Regions from separate parts of the Streptomyces sp. NPDC018964 genome, predicted to be linked through region 3. Evidence: riboswitches for the same ligand, from Rfam matches in the RefSeq annotation. Region 3 holds a riboswitch; each other region holds the start of a gene.
What was found. A riboswitch is a leader RNA that binds a small molecule or an ion and turns the genes downstream of it on or off. The one in region 3 is predicted to bind cobalamin.

Region 1: another riboswitch for cobalamin. It lies ahead of ACH5AO_RS28045 (cobalamin biosynthesis protein); the one in region 3 lies ahead of ACH5AO_RS12810 (ribonucleoside-diphosphate reductase subunit alpha).
Region 2: another riboswitch for cobalamin. It lies ahead of ACH5AO_RS10140 (energy-coupling factor ABC transporter permease); the one in region 3 lies ahead of ACH5AO_RS12810 (ribonucleoside-diphosphate reductase subunit alpha).

What each region holds. Positions count from the first base shown of each region.
Region 1 is NZ_JBIRYZ010000021.1:57,492-63,721, reverse strand. Features, by position in the region: gene cobN (cobaltochelatase subunit CobN) at 1-394, opposite strand, end outside; gene ACH5AO_RS28050 (cobyric acid synthase) at 391-1,938, opposite strand; gene ACH5AO_RS28045 (cobalamin biosynthesis protein) at 1,935-2,876, opposite strand; cobalamin riboswitch at 2,997-3,135, opposite strand; gene ACH5AO_RS28040 (hypothetical protein) at 3,300-3,521, opposite strand; gene ACH5AO_RS28035 (anion permease) at 3,553-4,815, opposite strand; gene ACH5AO_RS28030 (class II aldolase/adducin family protein) at 5,461-6,189, shown strand.
Region 2 is NZ_JBIRYZ010000005.1:62,989-69,218, reverse strand. Features, by position in the region: gene ACH5AO_RS10160 (DNA repair ATPase) at 1-341, shown strand, start outside; gene ACH5AO_RS10155 (energy-coupling factor ABC transporter ATP-binding protein) at 374-1,237, opposite strand; gene cbiQ (cobalt ECF transporter T component CbiQ) at 1,234-1,983, opposite strand; gene ACH5AO_RS10145 (energy-coupling factor ABC transporter substrate-binding protein) at 1,990-2,376, opposite strand; gene ACH5AO_RS10140 (energy-coupling factor ABC transporter permease) at 2,373-3,092, opposite strand; cobalamin riboswitch at 3,122-3,305, opposite strand; gene ACH5AO_RS10135 (ABC transporter substrate-binding protein) at 3,509-5,098, shown strand; gene ACH5AO_RS10130 (ABC transporter permease) at 5,119-6,087, shown strand; gene ACH5AO_RS10125 (ABC transporter permease) at 6,138-6,230, shown strand, end outside.
Region 3 is NZ_JBIRYZ010000006.1:229,921-236,150, reverse strand. Features, by position in the region: gene ACH5AO_RS12810 (ribonucleoside-diphosphate reductase subunit alpha) at 1-2,348, opposite strand, end outside; cobalamin riboswitch at 2,470-2,641, opposite strand; gene ACH5AO_RS12805 (GNAT family N-acetyltransferase) at 2,654-3,160, opposite strand; gene mctP (monocarboxylate uptake permease MctP) at 3,239-4,867, opposite strand; gene ACH5AO_RS12795 (DUF3311 domain-containing protein) at 4,864-5,130, opposite strand; gene ACH5AO_RS12790 (GntR family transcriptional regulator) at 5,358-6,122, opposite strand.

The DNA of each region.
Region 1 (6,230 bases), on a different contig from region 3:
GTTCGAACCCCTCGCCGGTCAGCAGCACGGTGTCCGACAGGAACCGGGCCAGCTCGGTGAGGTTCTCCGGGCCGCCCTCGACGAGGTACCGCAGTGCCTCCGCGACCACGCCGGCCGGCACCGTCGACTCGGCCATGAGTTCGGCGTCCGGCACGCTCTCCCCGCCGAGCAGCACGGTCGGGATCCCGGACGCCTTCAGCGCCGCGAGCCCGTCCTCCCAGGCGCGCTTGCCGCCCAGCAGCCGTACGACGGCGAGGTCCGCCCCGTCCAGCAGCGCGGGCAGCTCGTCCGCGACGTCCACGCGGGTCGGGTTGCCGATCCGGTAGGAGGCGCCGGAGGCACGGGCCGCCAGCAGGTCCGTGTCGGCGGTCGACAACAACAACACAGTGCTCATGCGGGCGCTCCCGGTGGAATGAAGGGCAGTCCTTGCGGCGCGCCGGACTCGATGAGCCGCCACAGCGCGTCCGTGTCCGCGTGCTGTTCGATCAGGTCGCCGAGCCGGTCGAGCTGCTCCTCGCGCAGCGCGGCGAACGAGGTGTCGGGGGCTGGCACGAAGCGGCGGCCCGCGGCGGCGGCCACCTCGCGCAGGAAGGCCCGCCGGAAACCGTCCGACTCCAGTGAGCCGTGCCAGTGCGTGCCCCAGGTCTGTCCGACCCGGCAGCCGTCCAGGAAGGGGGCGCCTCCGAGGACTTCGGCGACCCCGTGATGGATCTCGTACCCCTCGACGGGCTCCCCGAGGGCTTCCCCCGCGGGCCGGGTGAGGGTCTTCTCGCGGGCGAACCGCACCCGTACGGGCAGCACGCCGAGCCCGTCGACCCGCCCCCGCCGGCTCTCGACGTCGTCCTCGATGTGCTCGCCGAGGACCTGGAAGCCGCCGCAGATCCCCAGCACGGGCCGTCCCTCGACGGCCCGCCGCTTCAGCGCGTCCGCCAGCCCGCGCTGCCGCAGCCACTCCAGCGCCCGTACGGTGCCGCGCGTCCCCGGTACGACCACGAGGTCGGCGTCGGCCAGTTCCTCGGGACGGTCCACGAACCGCACCACGACGCCCGGTTCGGCGGCGAGCGCGTCCACGTCGGTGAAGTTGGACATCAGCGGCACCGCGCACACCGCGACCCGCAGCACGTCCTCGCCGACCGGCGCGGCGACCACGGACTCCCGCACGGTGCCGCGCAGCGACACCCTCCCCCGCTCTCGGCTTCGCTCGAGCGGGGGGACCCCCATCCCGTCCTCCTCGTCGATGCCGAGCCCGTGCCGGAAGGGCAGCACGCCGTACGTCCGCCGCCCGGTCAGACCGCGCAGCATGTCCAGGCCCGGTTCCAGGAGCGAGACGTCGCCCCGGAACTTGTTCACCAGGAACCCGGCGACCAGCCGCTGGTCCTCGGGGGAGAGCAGCGCGACGGTGCCGAAGAAGGACGCGAAGACGCCGCCCCGGTCGATGTCGCCCACCACGAGGACCGGAAGCCCCGCACCCCGGGCGATCCCCATGTTCACGATGTCGGTGCGCCGCAGGTTGATCTCGGCCGGGCTGCCGGCTCCCTCACAGATCACCGCGTCATACGTGCCCCGCAACCGCTCCAGACAGTCCAGCACGGTGCCGAGGAGTCGCTGCTGCCGTCCGCCGTGGTACCCGCGGGCGCTCATCTCCCCGACCGGCTTGCCCAGCAGCACCACCTGGCTGGACCGTTCGCCGCCCGGCTTGAGCAGCACCGGGTTCATCAGCGCGGTCGGCTCGACGCGGCAGGCCTGGGCCTGCATGGCCTGCGCCCGCCCGATCTCGGCGCCCTCCCGGGTCACGAACGAGTTCAGCGACATGTTCTGCGCCTTGAACGGCGCGACCTTCACACCCTGCCGCACCAGCCACCGGCAGATCCCGGCGGTCACCACGCTCTTGCCGGCGTCCGAGGTGGTCCCGGCGACCAGCAGCCCCCCACCGCTCACGATGCACGTCCCTTCATGACGCTCCGCGCGAGGACGCCGGCGCCGAGCGCGAGCCAGCCGACCCGCCGCGAGAGCCGTACCGCCCGGTCGATGTCGGACACGGCGACCGCACGTCCGCCGCCGTTGAGTACGGGCCGGTGCTCGACCCGCCCGCCGTAGGAGAGGGTCCCGCCGAGGCGTACGCCGAGCGCGCCCGCGAAGGACGCCTCGACGGGCCCGGCGTTGGGGCTGGGGTGCTTCGCCGCGTCCGCGCGCCACGCCCGTACGGCCCCGCGCGGGTCCGGTCCCGCGAGCGCGGCGAGTACGGCGGTCAGCCGCGCCCCCGGCCAGCCGGCGACGTCGTCGAGGCGGGCGGAGGCCCAGCCGTAGCGGAGGTGGCGGGGGGACTTGTGGCCGACCATCGCGTCGAGGGTGTTGACGGCCCGGAACCCGAGGAGGCCCGGCACCCCGGCGACGGCACCCCACACCAGCGCGCCCACCACGGCGTCGGAGGTGTTCTCGGCGACGGACTCGACCACCGCGCGGGCGATCCCGTCGGCGTCCAGCGCCTGCGGGTCCCGGCCGCACAGGTGCGGCAGCCGGGCCCGGGCCGCCTCGACGTCCCCGGCCTCCAGCGCCCGCCCGACGGCGCGGGCCTCCCGGGCCAGCGAGGTGCCGCCGACGACGGCCCAGGTGGCGACGGCGGTCAGGGCCGTGGAGGCGGCGGGGGAGGAGCGTACGCAGCGGGCGGCGAGGGCGCCCAGCGCGACGGTCCCGCCGACGCACACGGCGGTGTGCACCGCGCCCCGGCCCCGGTCGTCCCGCCACAGCACCCGTTCCACGGCGGCCGCGGCCCGCCCGAAAGCGGCGACCGGATGCCCTCGGCGGGGATCGCCGAACAGCAGGTCGCCGAGGAGGCCGGCGGCGGCGCCGTACGCGAACACGCGATCGGCACCCATGGGTCAGCCGGCCGAGGATCCGGAGGGGAAGGCCCCGGGAAGGGGCGGAGCGTCGCTGATCGACCTCGGCAGGCAGCCGCGCATGGCGTTATGTCCTCACTCAGGGTGTCCACGCCCTGGTTCGACGAGACCGGCGGTGAGAGTTCCTGGCTCCCGGGGTGTCTACCCCGGTGACAGTGGCGGGACCGCGCCGGAATCGCACCGGCTTCCTCTCCTGCCGCCGTAGTGGCTGAGGCAGTCCACCACGGCCCCGGAAGGGCCGTCAACTTGCCGTTGACCTGCGAGGCTGAAGTGTGCTCAGGCCCACAGAGGGGCCCCGGTGGGTGAACCGCGGGTGGACGCGCGCATACGCGAGCGGGCGGTGCGGGGGCCGGGGCTCCCGCACCGCCCGCCGGACGGAGACGATCGGTGATCAGGCCGTGATCAGGCCATGATCAGGTAGATCCCGTATCCCACCGCCGCCGCGCACGCCGCGAAGCAGGCGTAGGCGCCGGTGACCGCCAGGGCCGCGGACTGGCCCTGCGCGGCGGCCCGCTCGCGGCGGGACAGGCCGTTGATGCCGAGGGTGAACAGACCCACCAGGGCCACGGTGACCACGAGGCTGACGCCGAAGACGGAACCGAGGGCCGCCCAGTCGATCTTCATGGTGTTCCTTTTCCTTCGTACCGGGGCGCGGTCAGACGGCGGTCGCGGCCGGTGGGGCCGTCGGGGTCGTCGGGTCGGTGGGGGCCGGGGCCGGGATGGTGGCCGAGAGGTTCTCGGTCACGGCGCCCGCCGGGGGCGGGGTGACGGCGGCCATGGCCGTGGTCACCACACCGGCCGGCTCCTGGTCGGCCCCGTCGTGGTCGTTGACGTTGGTGTGGTCGACGACCTCGCGCCGGGAGATCTTCCAGATCGCGGCGCTGGAGGCGATCAGGAAGACGGCCACGAGGGCGGTGCCCAGGTCGCCGAAGCCGCAGACCCACTCGGCGAGCGCCGCGACCAGGGCCGCGGCCGGCAGGGTCAGGCCCCAGGCGACGAACATCCGGGTGGCCGTCGACCAGCGGACGACACCGCCCTTGCGGCCCAGGCCGGCGCCCATCACGGAACCGGAAACGGAATGCGTGGTGGAGAGGGAGAAGCCGAGGTGCGAGGAGGCCAGGATGACCGTCGCGGCGCTGGTCTGGGCGGCGAAGCCCTGCTGCGGCTGGAGGTCGGTCAGGCCCTTGCCCATGGTGCGGATGATGCGCCAGCCGCCGAGGTAGGTGCCCATCGCGATGGCGGCGCCCGCGGAGAGGATGACCCACAGCGGCGGGTCGGAGTCGGGGGCGACGGCGCCGCCGGCGACCAGGGCGAGGGTGATGATGCCCATCGTCTTCTGGGCGTCGTTGGTGCCGTGGGCCAGGGAGACCAGGCCGGCGGAGGCGATCTGTCCGGCGCGGTAGCCCTTCGCGGAGGCGTTGGCCTCGGTCTTCCGGCCCAGGCGGTAGGTCAGCCGGGTGGCGAACATCGCGGCGATTCCGGCCACCAGCGGGGCGGCGATCGCGGGGATCAGGACCTTGGTGACGAGGACGTCGCCGTGCACCGCGCCGATGCCGGCGGAGGCGACGGTGGCGCCGATCAGACCGCCCATGAGGGCGTGCGAGGAGCTGGACGGCAGACCGACCAGCCAGGTCAGGAGGTTCCAGAGGATCGCGCCGACCAACGCGGCGAAGATGACCTCGGGACGGATGCCGGACTCGTCGACGAGTCCTTTGGAGATCGTGTTGGCGACCTCCACCGACAGGAAGGCGCCCACAAGGTTCAGCACGGCGGACATGGCCACCGCGACCTTGGGCTTGAGTGCACCGGTCGAAATGGTCGTCGCCATCGCGTTCGCGGTGTCGTGGAAACCGTTCGTGAAATCGAACGCGAGTGCGGTCACCACCACAATCGCGAGGATCAGCGAGAAGCTTTCCATTTACCCAGGCATTCGTTCGAGGTCATTGACTGGTCGAACGTAGGTAACCAGGGTGAACGGAAGATGAACTGGAACGGGCATCGCGGTGACCGTAAGAGGGGGCTGGCGCTCCGCCGGATGGCGCAGCCGCCGCCGTGTCCGCCGTGCCGTACGAAAGGCCCCGCGGCGCGGGCCTTCAGGCGCCCCGGGCGAACCTTTTCAGCCGGTCGGGTGAGCCGTTGAGGGGATCCTGGTCACCCGGAAGCGCGCCGCCGCCGTTGGCGTGTTGCCGGAGGGTCCACGTCGACCGGCCGGTGGGCGGCGGGCCGGGGTCCGACGCGCCGTACCGGGCGAGCCACGGGGCGTGGTCGGCGGCGAAGGCGCGGCTGTTCCCGGTGCGGGTGTTCCGCCGGTGGGCGGTCGTGCGGATCGCCGGGCGGCGGACGCGGAGGCGGGGCGACGACGTGTGATCGCGGGCCGTGTCTCCCCCGGAGCGGCGACGTGGCGCACGAGAGGCCCCGGACGTCACTGGAAGATCGTTGAACGGCTGACGATCTCCGGCCAAGAGGACCCGAAGGGATGTATGTGCCGGTACGCACCCTTACGGAGGGTCGGCTTCCGGCCTGCGGCGCCCCGGTCCGGGCAGTCGCCTGGCAGGATCGCGGCATGGCTGAGCGGCGACGGGACGGGCGGGAAGCGGGGGGCGCCGGGGTCGGCGCCCGGGACGCGGGAGATCCGCGGGGGAGACGTGTGGGCGAGGAGGAGGCGCGCGCCTGGGCGGACCTCGTCGACACCGCGCGCCGGACCGTGGCAGACGGGCTCGTCGTCGGCACCTCCGGCAACGTCTCGGTACGGGTCGGCGAGACCGTCCTGGTCACACCGTCGGGAGTGCCGTACGACCGGCTGACGCCGGACGACGTGACGGGCGTCGACCTCACCGGCCGGCAGGTCCTCGGCACGCTCGTCCCCACCAGCGAGCTGCCCATGCACCTGGCCGTCTACCGGACCACCGGCGCGCGGGCCGTCGTGCACACGCACGCCGTGCACGCGACGGCCGTCTCCACGCTCCTCGACGAGCTGCCGCTGATCCACTACATGGCCGCGGCCCTCGGCGGACCCGTCCGGGTCGCCCGCTACGCGACGTACGGCACGGACGAACTGGCCGAGAACATGCTCCGCGCCCTCGACGGCCGCACCGGCTGCCTCCTGCGGAACCACGGCACCGTCACCCACGGCACGACCCTCGACCAGGCCTACGACCGCACGGCCCAGCTGGAGTGGATGTGCCGCCTCTGGCTGACCGCGTCATCCGTCCCGGGCCTCTCCCCGCACCTGCTGACCCCGGAGCAGCTGACGGAGGTGGGGGAACGGCTGCGGGGGTACGGGCAGCGCTGAGCCCGTCCGACGCTCGAGGGCGAGGCACGCGCAGGGCCGAC
Region 2 (6,230 bases), on a different contig from region 3:
ACCGCAACATGAACAAGATCGCCCAGCGGATCCAGCCCGTCATGAACGACACCGAACTGGCCGCCGTCATCGACGACCACTACAAGGGCGAGGCCCAGACCCTCACCACGGGCGCCGAGGCGAACCTCCTCAAACTCGCCGAACTGCGCGGCACGCTCACCGCCGAACAGGCGGCCCGCTGGACCGAGGTGAAGTCCGCCCACGTCCGCACCCTCACCCTGGGCGCCCCCGACGAGGACGCCCTGTCCCGCGCGGTCGCCGCCCTCGCCCTCCTCGCCGACCGCATCGCCGCCGTCGAGTCGGCCATCACCCGCGCCGCGGACCCGCGCCGGCTTCCATGAGGCACCGACGGGCCGCCCGCGCCCCGGTGACCTCACGGGACGTGCGCGTCATCGCCGCCGGCGGACGCGGTCACCAGGGCCGCGAGCTCCTCCGGGCAGCGGGGGCCGGTCGCCGACCCGGTCACCAGCCCCTGCGCCCGCAGCAGCCGGGTGACCGCCACTCCCCACGGCAGCCGCAGCCCCGCCGCCGCGAGGAGGTCCGTGCGGGCCAGCACGTCGGGCGCCGGGCCGGTGTGCGCGCCCGACGGGGTGAGCAGGGTCGCGTCGTCGGCCCAGCGCAGGGCGAGGTCCACGTCGTGGGTGGCCATGACGACCGTCGTGCCGTTCTCGCGCAGGCCGTCGAGGGTGGCGAGCAGGCGTTCCTGGCCGTCGGGGTCGAGGCCCGCCGTCGGCTCGTCCAGGATCAGCACGCGGGGCCGCATGGCGACCGCGCCCGCGATCGCCGTCCGCTTGCGCTGCCCGTAGGACAGCAGGTGGGTGGGACGGTCGGCGAGGGCGGTGATGTCCAGCGCGGCGAGCGACTCCGCCACCCGGGCGCGCACCTCCGTGTCGGACAGGCCGAGGTTGAGCGGCCCGAACGACACGTCCTGGCCGACCGACGCCGCGAACAACTGGTCGTCGGGGTCCTGCACCACCAGCTGCACGGTGGTGCGCAGCGCCGTCAGGCCTTTGCGGTCGTAGCGCACCGGCCGGCCCTCGACGGTCAACTCGCCTCTGTCTGGGCGCAGTCCGCCGCTGAGCAGCCGCATCAGCGTCGTCTTGCCGCTGCCGTTGCGTCCCAGGAGCGCCAGCGCGCGCCCCTCGCGCACCTCGAAGTCCAGGCCGTCGAGCACGGGCGGGCCGTCCTCGTACGCGAACGACGCGCCCCGCAGGGCCAGCAGCACGGACTCACTCACGGCAGTCGCCTTTCCAGTACGAGGGTGAGGGCGGCCAGCGCCGCGAGGAGCGCCACGCTCGCGGCCGTGAACCGGACGGAGACGCGGGCCTCGGGCACCAGCACGCGCAGGGTGCCGTCGTAGCCGCGTCCGGCGAGCCCCGTCTGCAGCCGCGCCGCCCGGTCGAAGGACCGGACGAACGCGGTCGCGCCGAGCCCGCCCAGCGAACGCCACGTCGCCGCCCGGCTGGTGTGCCCGAGCCGGGCCGCCTGCGCCTGGCCGACGCGGCGCACCGAGTCCAGCAGCAGGAAGCTCATCCGGTACGTCACCAGCGCCACGTCCACGAGCGGGGCCGGCACCCCGGCCCGCACCAGGCGCGGCAGCAGATCCGACATGGGCGTGGTGAAGGCGAACAGCAGCACGCCCAGCGAGGCCGCCGACGTGCGCAGCATCAACTCACCGGCGCGCGGCGGCCCGTCCTCGGCCCAGGAGACGAATCCGCCCGGTCCGCCCACCCGCACCAGCAGCGTCAGCGCCCCGGTGACGCAGAAGCCCAGCGGCACCCGGTACGCCCGCCACAGCCGCCGGCCCGGCACCCCTGCCGGGCCGAGCAGCACCGCGAGCGCCGTCACCAGCACCAGGGCCGCGCCCGGCCAGGGCGGCAGCGAGATCGCGAGCACGGTGAGGCCCAGTCCCAGCACGGCCTTGTCCACGGGATGGCGGTGGCGCCAGCGGCTGCCGTGCGCCGCCGCGTCGATCGGCAGCACGTGCCGTCAGACCCGTCGCCGTTCGGAGACGGCCCCGGCCTCGGCGTCCGCGTCCGTGTCCGCGTTCGTCTCCGTCCGCAGTCGCTCCAGCGCCCGCGCCTCCCCCTGACGCCGCCCGCGCCGTACTCCGAAGTAGTACGCGAGGACGCCCGCGCCGATCGCCGCCTGGAGGGCGAACAGCGCCGACTCGATCTCCCCGGACGGCGGTTCGTACAGGGGTGAGAACCACGGCTCGTAGTCCGGGTCGATCTCGGTGATCGCCGTCTCCGCCTCGGCGTCCGCGCCGGCGAAGGGCTCCTCCTTGTGGTCGCCGAGTCCGAACACCAGCGGGAGCACGGCGAGCGCGGCGACGAGCGCCAGCAGCAGCGTGTTGATCTTCGCGTTGCGGCTCATCGGGCCACCGCCTCCGCCGAGTCGGACGACTTCGCCGTCTTCCGCCCGGCCGCCGACGTCACCAGCACCCCGAGCCGCGTCAGCTCGCCCTTGCTCGACTGCACCAGCATGCGCATCACCAGCACGGTCAGCAGCCCCTCGCTCACCGCGAGCGGGATCTGCGTCACGGCGAAGATGGAGCCGAACTTGCCCAGCGCGCCCCAGAATCCGCTCCCCGGGTCGGGGAAGGCGAGCGCCAGCTGCACGCTCGTCACGCAGTACGTCGACAGGTCGGCGACGAACGCGCCGCAGAACACCGTCACCATCAGCGGCACGTCGTACCGGCGCAGCAGCCGGTAGACCCCGTACCCGGCCCAGGGGCCGACGACCGCCATCGAGAAGACGTTGGCGCCCAGCGTGGTCAGCCCGCCGTGGGCGAGCAGCAGCGCCTGGAACAGCAGGGTGATGGTGCCCAGCACCGCCATGACCGGCGGCCGGAACAGGATCGCGCCGAGCCCCGTGCCGGTGGGGTGGGAGCAACTCCCGGTGACGGACGGCAGTTTCAGTGCGGACAGGACGAACGTGAACGCTCCCGACGCGCCCATCAGCAGGGTGCTCTCGGGATGTTCCCGTACCTCACGGACGAGCGACCGGGCTCCGTGGACGACGAACGGCGCCGACGCGACGCCCCAGGCGACCGCGTGCGCCGGTGGCAGAAAACCCTCGGCTATGTGCATGGCTCAGCAGACCCTCTCCAGCACCTCGTGGATGGTTGACGCGCCTTGGCCGGTCTCCTGGCTGACGGGTACCACCGCCCGTGCTCCGCCTTCCCGGGTCCCGAGGGACCCAGTGGCCGTCCATGAGGACTGGAGCCGGACTTCCCGATCACAGTGGCGAGGGCCGCACCGGTATCGCACCGATTTCCCGTCACCAAGGCGTGGTGACAGTAGTGCCCGTTCCGGTCCGGTGACAAGCGGCCACCGGGGGCGCGCGGACGGCGCCCGGCGGCTCACGCCCTGGCGCGCACCTGCGCACTTGACACGAGCGGCACCCCCTGCCGGGGGCGGGGGAGTGAGGGGCCGGTGTCCTGGGCAGTACCTTGCTGCAATTAATATGCAACAACGATTTTCAGGCATAAGGAATGTGAGGTTCGATGACGACCCGACGAATACGGGGTACCGCCGCCGCGCTCGCGATGGCCGGTGCGGTCGCCGCCTGCTCGGCGCCGGGCGACGGCGGCGCGGACGGCGGGGCGTCCGCGGATTCCGTCGTGATCGGGGTCCCGTCCGAACCGGACACCCTCAGCCCGCTGCTCGGCTACGGCAAGGACGGCAACTCCAAGATCTTCGACGGACTCCTCGCCCGCGACGCCGACATGAGGCTGAAGCCGGCCCTGGCGAAGGCGCTCCCCGAGATCACCGACGGCGGCCGCACCTACACCTACACCCTGCGCGACGGCGTGAAGTTCAGCGACGGCGAGCCGCTCACCGCCGACGACGTGGTCTTCACGTACGACACCGTGCTGGACGAGAAGACCAACAACACCGCCAAGAGCGAACTGGACGCCGTCAAGGACGTCCGGGCCGACGGCGACGACAAGGTCGTCTTCACCCTCGACTACCCCTACGCGGCCTTCGCCGCCCGCACCGTGCTGCCCATCGTCCCCGAGCACATAGCGGGCGAGCAGGACCCCAACACCGGCCCGTTCAACACCAAGCCGGTCGGCACCGGACCGTACGTCCTCACCGGCTGGAGCAAGGGCGAGAAGCTCACCTTCAAGGCCAATCCGGACTACTGGGGCGGCGCCCCGAAGGTGAAAAAGCTCACCATGGCGATCATCGCCGACGACGACGTCCGCGCCACCCGGCTGCGCTCCGGCGACCTCGACGGCGCGACCCTCCCGCCCAACCTGGCCGCCACCTTCAAGGACGACGACGGGAAGAAGACGTACAAGGCGACGTCGTACGACTTCCGCGCCGTCACCCTCCCCACCGGCAACCCCGTCGCCGGCGACACCGCGATCCGCCGCGCCCTGGACCTCGCCGTGGACCGCGAGACCATGGTCGACAAGATCCTCGACGGCGCCGGCCGCCCCGCCTACGGTCCGCTGCCCGTCGACGACCCCTGGTTCGCCGAGGACGTCGAACGCCCCCAGGACCTCGGCAAGGCCAAGGGCATCCTCGACGAGGCCGGCTGGAAGACCGGAAAGGACGGCATCCGCGCCAAGGACGGCCGCCCCGCCCGCTTCACCCTCTACTACCCCTCCGGCGACAAGGTCCGCCAGGACCACGCCCTCGCCTACGCCTCCGACGCCAAGAAGGCCGGCATCGACGTCAAGGTGGAGAGCGCCACCTGGGAGGTCATCGAACCCCGGATGAAGCACGACGCCGTCCTCGCCGGCTTCGGCAGCACCGGCGACCCCGACTTCGGCCTCTACACGCTCCTGCACTCCTCCCTCGCCGGCGACGGCTTCAACAACATGGCCCTCTACGACAACCCGGCCGTCGACGAGGCCCTCGACACCGGCCGCCGCGGCCAGGACCCGAAGGACCGCGAGGCCGCCTACGACACCCTCCAGCGCGAACTGGTGAAGAACCCCGGCTACACCTTCCTCACCCACATCGACCACATGTACGTCCTCGCCGACCGCTGGAAGGACCTCACCACCCAGACCGAACCCCACGAGCACGGCTTCGCCAGCGGCCCCTGGTGGAACGTCGAGGACTGGCAGCCCGCCGCATGACCACCCTCCCCTGGGGAGAGATGACCCGGCTCACGGCACGGCGGGCCCTGTTCGCCGTGCCCGTGCTGCTGGTCGTCACCTTCGGCGTGTTCGCCGTCGCCGCCGCCTCCCCCTTCGACCCCGTCAAGGCGTACGCCGGTACCGCCGCGCTAGGCGCCGACCAGGAGACCCTGGACCGGCTGCGCGAGAACCTCGGCGTGGACCGGCCGTTCACCGCCCGCTGGTGGGACTGGCTGACCTCCGCGTTCGGCGGCGACCTCGGCCAGTCCACCGTCATGCGCCAGCCCGTCGCCGAGGTCATCGGCGAACGCCTGGTCTGGTCGGCCCTGCTGTGCGCCGTCGCGTTCGCCGTCGCCGTGCTGCTCGGCACCGTGCTCGGCGTGCTCGCCGCCCGCCGCCCCGGCTCGCTCCTCGACCGTACGGTCACCTCCCTCGCGTACGCCCTGGAGGCCGCCCCGGTCTTCTGGATCGCCCTGCTCGCCGTCTGGCTGTTCGCCCTCGAGCTGGACGTCCTCCCGGCCGGCGGCCTCACCGACACCGGAAGCGAACAGGTCACCTTCGGCCAGGTCACGAGCCACCTGGTGCTGCCCGCCGGCGTCCTCGCCGTCTCCCAGCTGCCCTGGTTCACCCTCTACGTCCGACAGGGCGTCGGCGACGCCCTCGCGGAGGACCCCGTGCGCGGCGCCCGCGCCCGCGGCCTGAGCGAACGCACCGTCCTGCTCGGCCACGCCCTGCGCTCCGGACTGCTGCCCGTCCTCACCCTGATCGGCTCCCGCGTCCCCGAACTCATCACCGGCGCCCTGCTGGTGGAGACGGTGTTCAGCTGGCCGGGCATCGCCGCGGCCACCGTGGAGGCGGCCACCTCCGTGGACTTCCCGCTCCTCGCCGCGCTGACCACCCTCGCCACCGCCGCCGTCCTCGCCGGGAACCTCCTCGCCGACCTGCTCTACGGACTGATCGACCCGAGGGTGAAGCTGAATGAGATGTGACTCCCATGGACGTGCCACCCATGGACGTGACCCCCATGGAGGCAACCCCCATGGCCGCTGACACCACCACCGTGACGAAGACGGTGTGGCGGGAACACGGCACCGCCCGCCGTTCCACCCACACCCTGCGGCTGTACGTCTCC
Region 3 (6,230 bases):
TCGCAGGACTCGGGGTTTTCCAGGGAGCAGGCGACGGCCTCGGGGTCGGCCGCCTGCGGGACGGGGACGGTGGTGCGGGCCGCCGCGCGGGCGATCCGGGTCGCCGGGCGGGAGCGCAGGTAGTACGTCGTCTTCAGGCCCTGCTTCCAGGCGTACGCGTACATCGAGGAGAGCTTCCCGATGGTGGGCGTCTCCAGGAACAGGTTGAGCGACTGCGCCTGGTCCAGGAACGGGGTGCGGGCGGCGGCCATGTCGATCAGAGCGCGCTGCGGGATCTCCCAGGCGGTGCGGTACAGGCGCCGCACCTCCTCGGGGATCCAGGCGAAGTCCTGCACCGAGCCGTTGGCCTCGCGCAGCGCCTCACGGGTGCGCGCGTCCCACACGCCGAGCCGCTTCAGGTCGTCCACCAGGTACGAGTTGACCTGGAGGAACTCCCCGGACAGCGTCTCGCGCTTGAACAGGTTGGACACCTGCGGCTCGATGCACTCGTACACGCCCGCGATCGACGCGATGGTGGCGGTGGGCGCGATCGCCAGGAGCAGCGAGTTGCGCATCCCGGTGGCCGCGATCCGCGTCCGCAGCGCCGCCCAGCGCTCCGGCCAGGCGAGGTCCGTGTCGTAGTGGTCGGGGTGCAGCACGCCCCGGGCGGTACGGGTCTTCTCCCAGGCGGGCAGCGGGCCGTTCCGCTCGGCGAGGGCCGCGGAGGTCTCGTACGCGGCGAGCATGATCCGCTCGGCGATCCTCGTGGACAGCGCCTTCGCCTCGGGCGAGTCGAAGGGCAGCCGCAGCCGGAAGAACACGTCCTGGAGGCCCATCGCGCCCAGGCCCACCGGGCGCCAGCGGGCGTTGGAGCGGCCCGCCTGCTCGGTCGGGTAGTAGTTGATGTCCACCACCCGGTCGAGGAAGGTGACGGCCGTGCGGACGGTCTCGTCGAGGCGCTCCCAGTCGATGTCGTCACCGTCCACGAAGGCGCCGAGATTGACCGACCCCAGGTTGCAGACCGCGGTCTCCCCGTCGTCGGTGACCTCGAGGATCTCCGTGCACAGGTTGGAGGAGTGGACGACGTGGCCCGGCGTGGCCGTCTGGTTCGCCGTGCGGTTGGCGGCGTCCTTGAAGGTCATCCAGCCGTTGCCGGTCTGCGCGAGGGTGCGCATCATGCGGCCGTACAGCTCGCGGGCCGGGAGGGTCTTCCTCGCCAGGCCCTTCGCCTCGGCGGCCCGGTACGCCGCGTCGAACTCCTCGCCCCACAGGTCGACCAGCTCCGGCACGTCCGCCGGGGAGAACAGCGACCAGGACGCGTCGGCGTTCACCCGGCGCATGAACTCGTCGGGCACCCAGTGCGCGAGGTTCAGGTTGTGCGTGCGGCGGGCGTCCTCGCCGGTGTTGTCGCGCAGCTCCAGGAACTCCTCGATGTCGGAGTGCCAGGTCTCCAGGTAGACCGCCGCCGCGCCCTTGCGCCGGCCGCCCTGGTTCACGGCGGCGACCGAGGCGTCCAGCGTCTTCAGGAACGGGACGATGCCGTTGGAGTGCCCGTTGGTGCCGCGGATCAGCGAACCCCGGGCGCGGATGCGGGAGTACGACAGGCCGATGCCGCCGGCGTGCTTGGAGAGGCGGGCGACCTGGTGGTAGCGGTCGTAGATGGAGTCCAGCTCGTCCTTGGGGGAGTCCAGGAGGTAGCAGGACGACATCTGCGGGTGGCGCGTGCCGGAGTTGAACAGGGTGGGGGAGGAGGGCAGGTAGTCCAGGCGGCTCATCAGCCCGTACAGCGCGGCGACCTCGTCCACCGAGCGCGTGCTGTCGTCCTCGGCGAGGCCGGCGGCGACCCGCAGCAGGAAGTGCTGGGGCGTCTCGACGACCTTGCGGGTGAGCGGGTGCCGCAGCAGGTAGCGGCTGTGCAGGGTGCGCAGGCCGAAGTAGCCGAAGCGGTCGTCGGCGCCGGTGTCGATCAGCGCGTCGAGCCGGTCCGCGTGCAGGCGGACGAACGCGGCGGTCCGGTCGGCGATCAGGCCCTCGCGGTGTCCGGTCGCGACGGCCCCGGTGAACGAGGTGACGCCCTGCGAGGCGGCCTCGGCGCGGATGCCGAGGGTCAGCAGCCGGGCGGCGAGCCGGGAGTAGGCCGGGTCCTCGGAGATGAGCCCGGCCGCCGCCTCGGTGGCCAGCTCCCGCAGCTCCGCCTCGTCGGCGGCGGCGGACCGGCCGCGCAGCGCGGCGGCGGCGACCCGGCCGGGGTCGGCGTCGGGCAGGTCGGCGGTCAGCTCGGTCAGGGTCCGCAGCAGCGCGGCACCGGGGCCACCGCTCTCCTCGGTCACGTCGATCGCTGAGGCCGGATCGGCTGGCGCGATGGTCACGTGGGGCTCTCCCTCGCTCGGCACGGGGCCTCGAAGAGCGCAGGGGGCAGCACACGAACGCACGCGGCGTCGCGTCCACCGGCCCATTCCACGAGGCCCGGACGTCCACGCACCCGACCGGACGGCCGGGTGCGCTGTCGGCAGGTCCTCGGACTGACGCCCAGGCACACGCGTACGCGGGCATGGGTACACCGTTGCGGGACAGTTCCGGATTCACACCGGATTCCCCTGCGGCGACAGCGAGCATGAGCATACATCTTGTGCCGGGTGCCGCCACCAACCCCATATGTTGTGTCGCGGCGGTGTCAGAGCGTCAGCTCGTAGGTGAGCAGGGTGATGTCGTCCAGCTCCGGCAGGGGGTTCCAGTCGCGCTCCGGGCTGCGGGTGAAACCGAGCCGCTCGTAGATGCGGTGGGCGGCACGCATGGTGCGCTGGGTCGACAGCACGACCCGCACGCAGCCCTCGACGGCCCGCGCCCGGTCGACGCAGGCCCGCACCAATGCCTCCCCGGCGCCTCTGCCCCGGCCCGCGCGGGCGACCGCGAGCATCCGGATCTCCGCCTCGCCCGGCCCCGCTATGTCGGCCATCGGACCGGGGCCCGGCACGAAGGTCACTCCGCCCAGCACCGTCCCGTCCGCCACGGCGACCAGCACCTCGGCGGCGGCCGCCCGCTTCCCCACGTCCCGCAGCTCATCCAGGTACGCGTCGCTCTCCCCGAAGTCGAGCAGCCCGTCCAGCAGATAGGCCTGTGCGGTGATCTCACCGAGTTCCGCGTGCTCGCCGGGCTCCACCGGCCGGATGACGATGTCCATGGGGGGAGTGTGCCGGACGGGTACGACAACGGGCCGCCGGATTTCTCCGACGGCCCGTCGCTCACGGTACGTACGGCGTCAGTGCGCGCTGCCCGCCGTGGCCGGCGGGAGCTCCACCTGGACACCGGGGTCGCCCGCGTCCGCCGTGTAGTCCTGCGGCCTGGTCTCGTCGATGCCCTCGGGCGCCTTGAGCGCCCTCATGACGAAGGTCAGGACGACCGTGACCAGGACGTTGAGCACGAACGCGGTGAGGCCGATGTAACCGATCTCGCCGATGCCCGGGATCTCCTTCGACGACCCGCCGAAGTGCTTCTGCGTCGGCGAGGCCACCCCGTACGCGGCGACCGTGCCGTAGACCATGCCGACCGCCCAGCCGCCGATCAGCGCCCAGCGGTGGAACCAGCGGGTGAACAGGCCGCCCACCAGCGCCGGGAAGGTCTGCAGGATCCAGATGCCGCCGAGCAGCTGGAAGTTGATCGCGACGGTCTTGTCCATGGTCAGGACGAAGGCCAGCGCGCCCACCTTCACCAGCAGGGACACCAGCTTGGAGACCTGGGTCTCCTGCTTCGGCGTCGCGTCCGGCTTGATGAAGTCCTTGTAGATGTTGCGGGTGAACAGGTTCGCCGCCGCGATCGACATGATCGCCGCAGGCACCAGCGCGCCGATGCCGATCGCCGCGAACGCCACGCCCGCGAACCAGTCCGGGAACATGTTCTCGAACAGCTGCGGGATGGCCAGCTGGCCGTTGCTGACCTTGACCCCGGCCGCGATCGCCATGAAGCCGAGCAGCGCCAGCAGGCCCAGCATCAGGGAGTACAGCGGCAGGATCGTGGTGTTGCGGCGGATCACCTCACGGCTGCGCGAGGAGAGCGTCGCCGTGATCGAGTGCGGGTACATGAACAGCGCGAGCGCCGAGCCCAGCGCCAGCGTGGCGTACGTCCACTGGCCCGCCTCGCCCGGTACCGTCGCGCCGCGCGGCGCGCCCGTGGCCGGGTTGGTCTGGGCGAACGCCTCGTTCGCCGAGGCGAAGATCTCGTCGAAGCCGCCCAGCTTGATCGGGATGTAGATGATCGCCACGGCGATCACGATGTAGATCAGTGTGTCCTTGACGAACGCGATCAGCGCGGGGGCCCGCAGACCCGACGAGTACGTGTACGCCGCCAGCACACCGAAGGCGATCAGCAGCGGCAGGTCCTTGACGAACCAGTTGGTGTCCTCGCCGCCGCCGACGCCCATCACGTCCAGCACGGCCTGGATGCCGACCAGCTGGAGCGCGATGTACGGCATCGTGGCCAGGATGCCGGTGACCGCGACGGCCAGCGACAGCCCCTTCGAGCCGAACCGGCCGCGCACGAAGTCGGACGTCGTGACGTAGCCGTGCTTGTGCGACACCGACCACAGCCGGGGCAGGAAGGTGAAGATCAGCGGGTACACCAGGATCGTGTACGGCACCGCGAAGAAGCCGGCCGCGCCCGCCGCGTAGATCGCCGCCGGTACGGCCACGAACGTGTACGCGGTGTACAGGTCGCCGCCGAGCAGGAACCAGGTGACCCAGGTGCCGAAGGACCGGCCGCCCAGGCCCCACTCGTCGAGGCTGTGCTCGTTCTCGGCCTTGCGCCAGCGCGCGGCCATGAAGCCCATCGCCGTGACCAGCAGGAAGAAGAAGATGAAGACGGCGAGTGCCACGCCGTTCACGCCGTCGTTCACTGCGACGCACCGCCCTTCGCGGCCGAGCGGGCGCGCTGGTCACGCTGCCAGAGCTTGTACGCGATCATCGTCAGGGCGGTGGAGACCAGCACCCACAGCATCTGGTACCAGTAGAAGAACGGGATGCCGATGAACGTCGGGTCGGTCTTCGCGTAGGACCCGACCCACAGCATGGCCACGAACGGTGCGACGAGACAGAGGGCGATGACGACGCGCACGGGCGTCACCACCGGCCCTTCTGCGGTTTCTGGGGCTTGTGACATCAGACGGCTCCGTCCCCTCACTGATCACCTGCGGTAATGCGCAGGAAATCTAGGTCAGGGTGTGGCGCAGCCGTAACCCCTCGTCCGCATAGCGGTACCCAGGCGCCGCTCAACCGAGAGGAAACAGCAACGAAACCGCTGCCGACCGCCCGCTTCGCGGGGTTTCGCGGCCCGGTCGAGGACGCGCCGAGGCTCCGCCGAAGGCGCGCCGCGGGGACGGTCCGGGCTCAGTCCTGGGGGCGCTTCAGCCGCGCGACGAACTTGTACCGGTCGCCCCGGTACACCGACCGCACCCACTCCACCGGCTGTCCGTCCCGGTCCAGCGAGTGCCGGGAGAGCATCAGCATCGGCAGGCCGACGTCGGTGCCGAGCAGGCCGGCCTCGCGCGGGGTGGCCAGGGACGTCTCGATCGTCTCCTCGGCCTCCGCCAGACGGACGTCGTACACCTCGGCGAGGGCGGTGTAGAGGGACGTGTACTTCGTCAGGCTGCGGCGCAGCGCGGGGAAGCGCTTGGCGCTCAGGTGGGTGGTCTCGATGGCCATCGGCTCGCCGTTGGCCATGCGCAGCCGCTCGATGCGCAGCACCCGCCCGCCGGCCGCGATGTCGAGCAGCCCGGCGAGCCGGTCGTCGGCGGTGATGTAGCCGAGGTCCAGCAGCTGCGAGGTGGGCTCCAGGCCCTGGGCGCGCATGTCCTCGGTGTACGACGTGAGCTGGAGCGCCTGGGAGACCTTGGGCTTGGCGACGAAGGTGCCCTTGCCCTGGATGCGCTCCAGGCGCCCCTCGACCACCAGCTCCTGGAGCGCCTGGCGCACGGTGGTGCGCGAGGTGTCGAACTCCGCCGCCAGGGTGCGCTCGGGCGGGACCGGGGTGCCGGGCGGCGCCGTCTCGGTCATGTCGAGCAGGTGCTTCTTCAGCCGGTAGTACTTGGGCACACGCGCCGTACGGACCGTGGTCCCACCCTCGTTCTCCGTACTGCTGACGTCGGTGCTCATGCTCTGCCTTCCCGGCTCCGGGTGCCGAAACGACCGACATCCCCATCGGCCACGGCTGACATCGTGGCACGGCTCGGGAGGGGGTGTGCCCCGCACGCTCCGTGATCC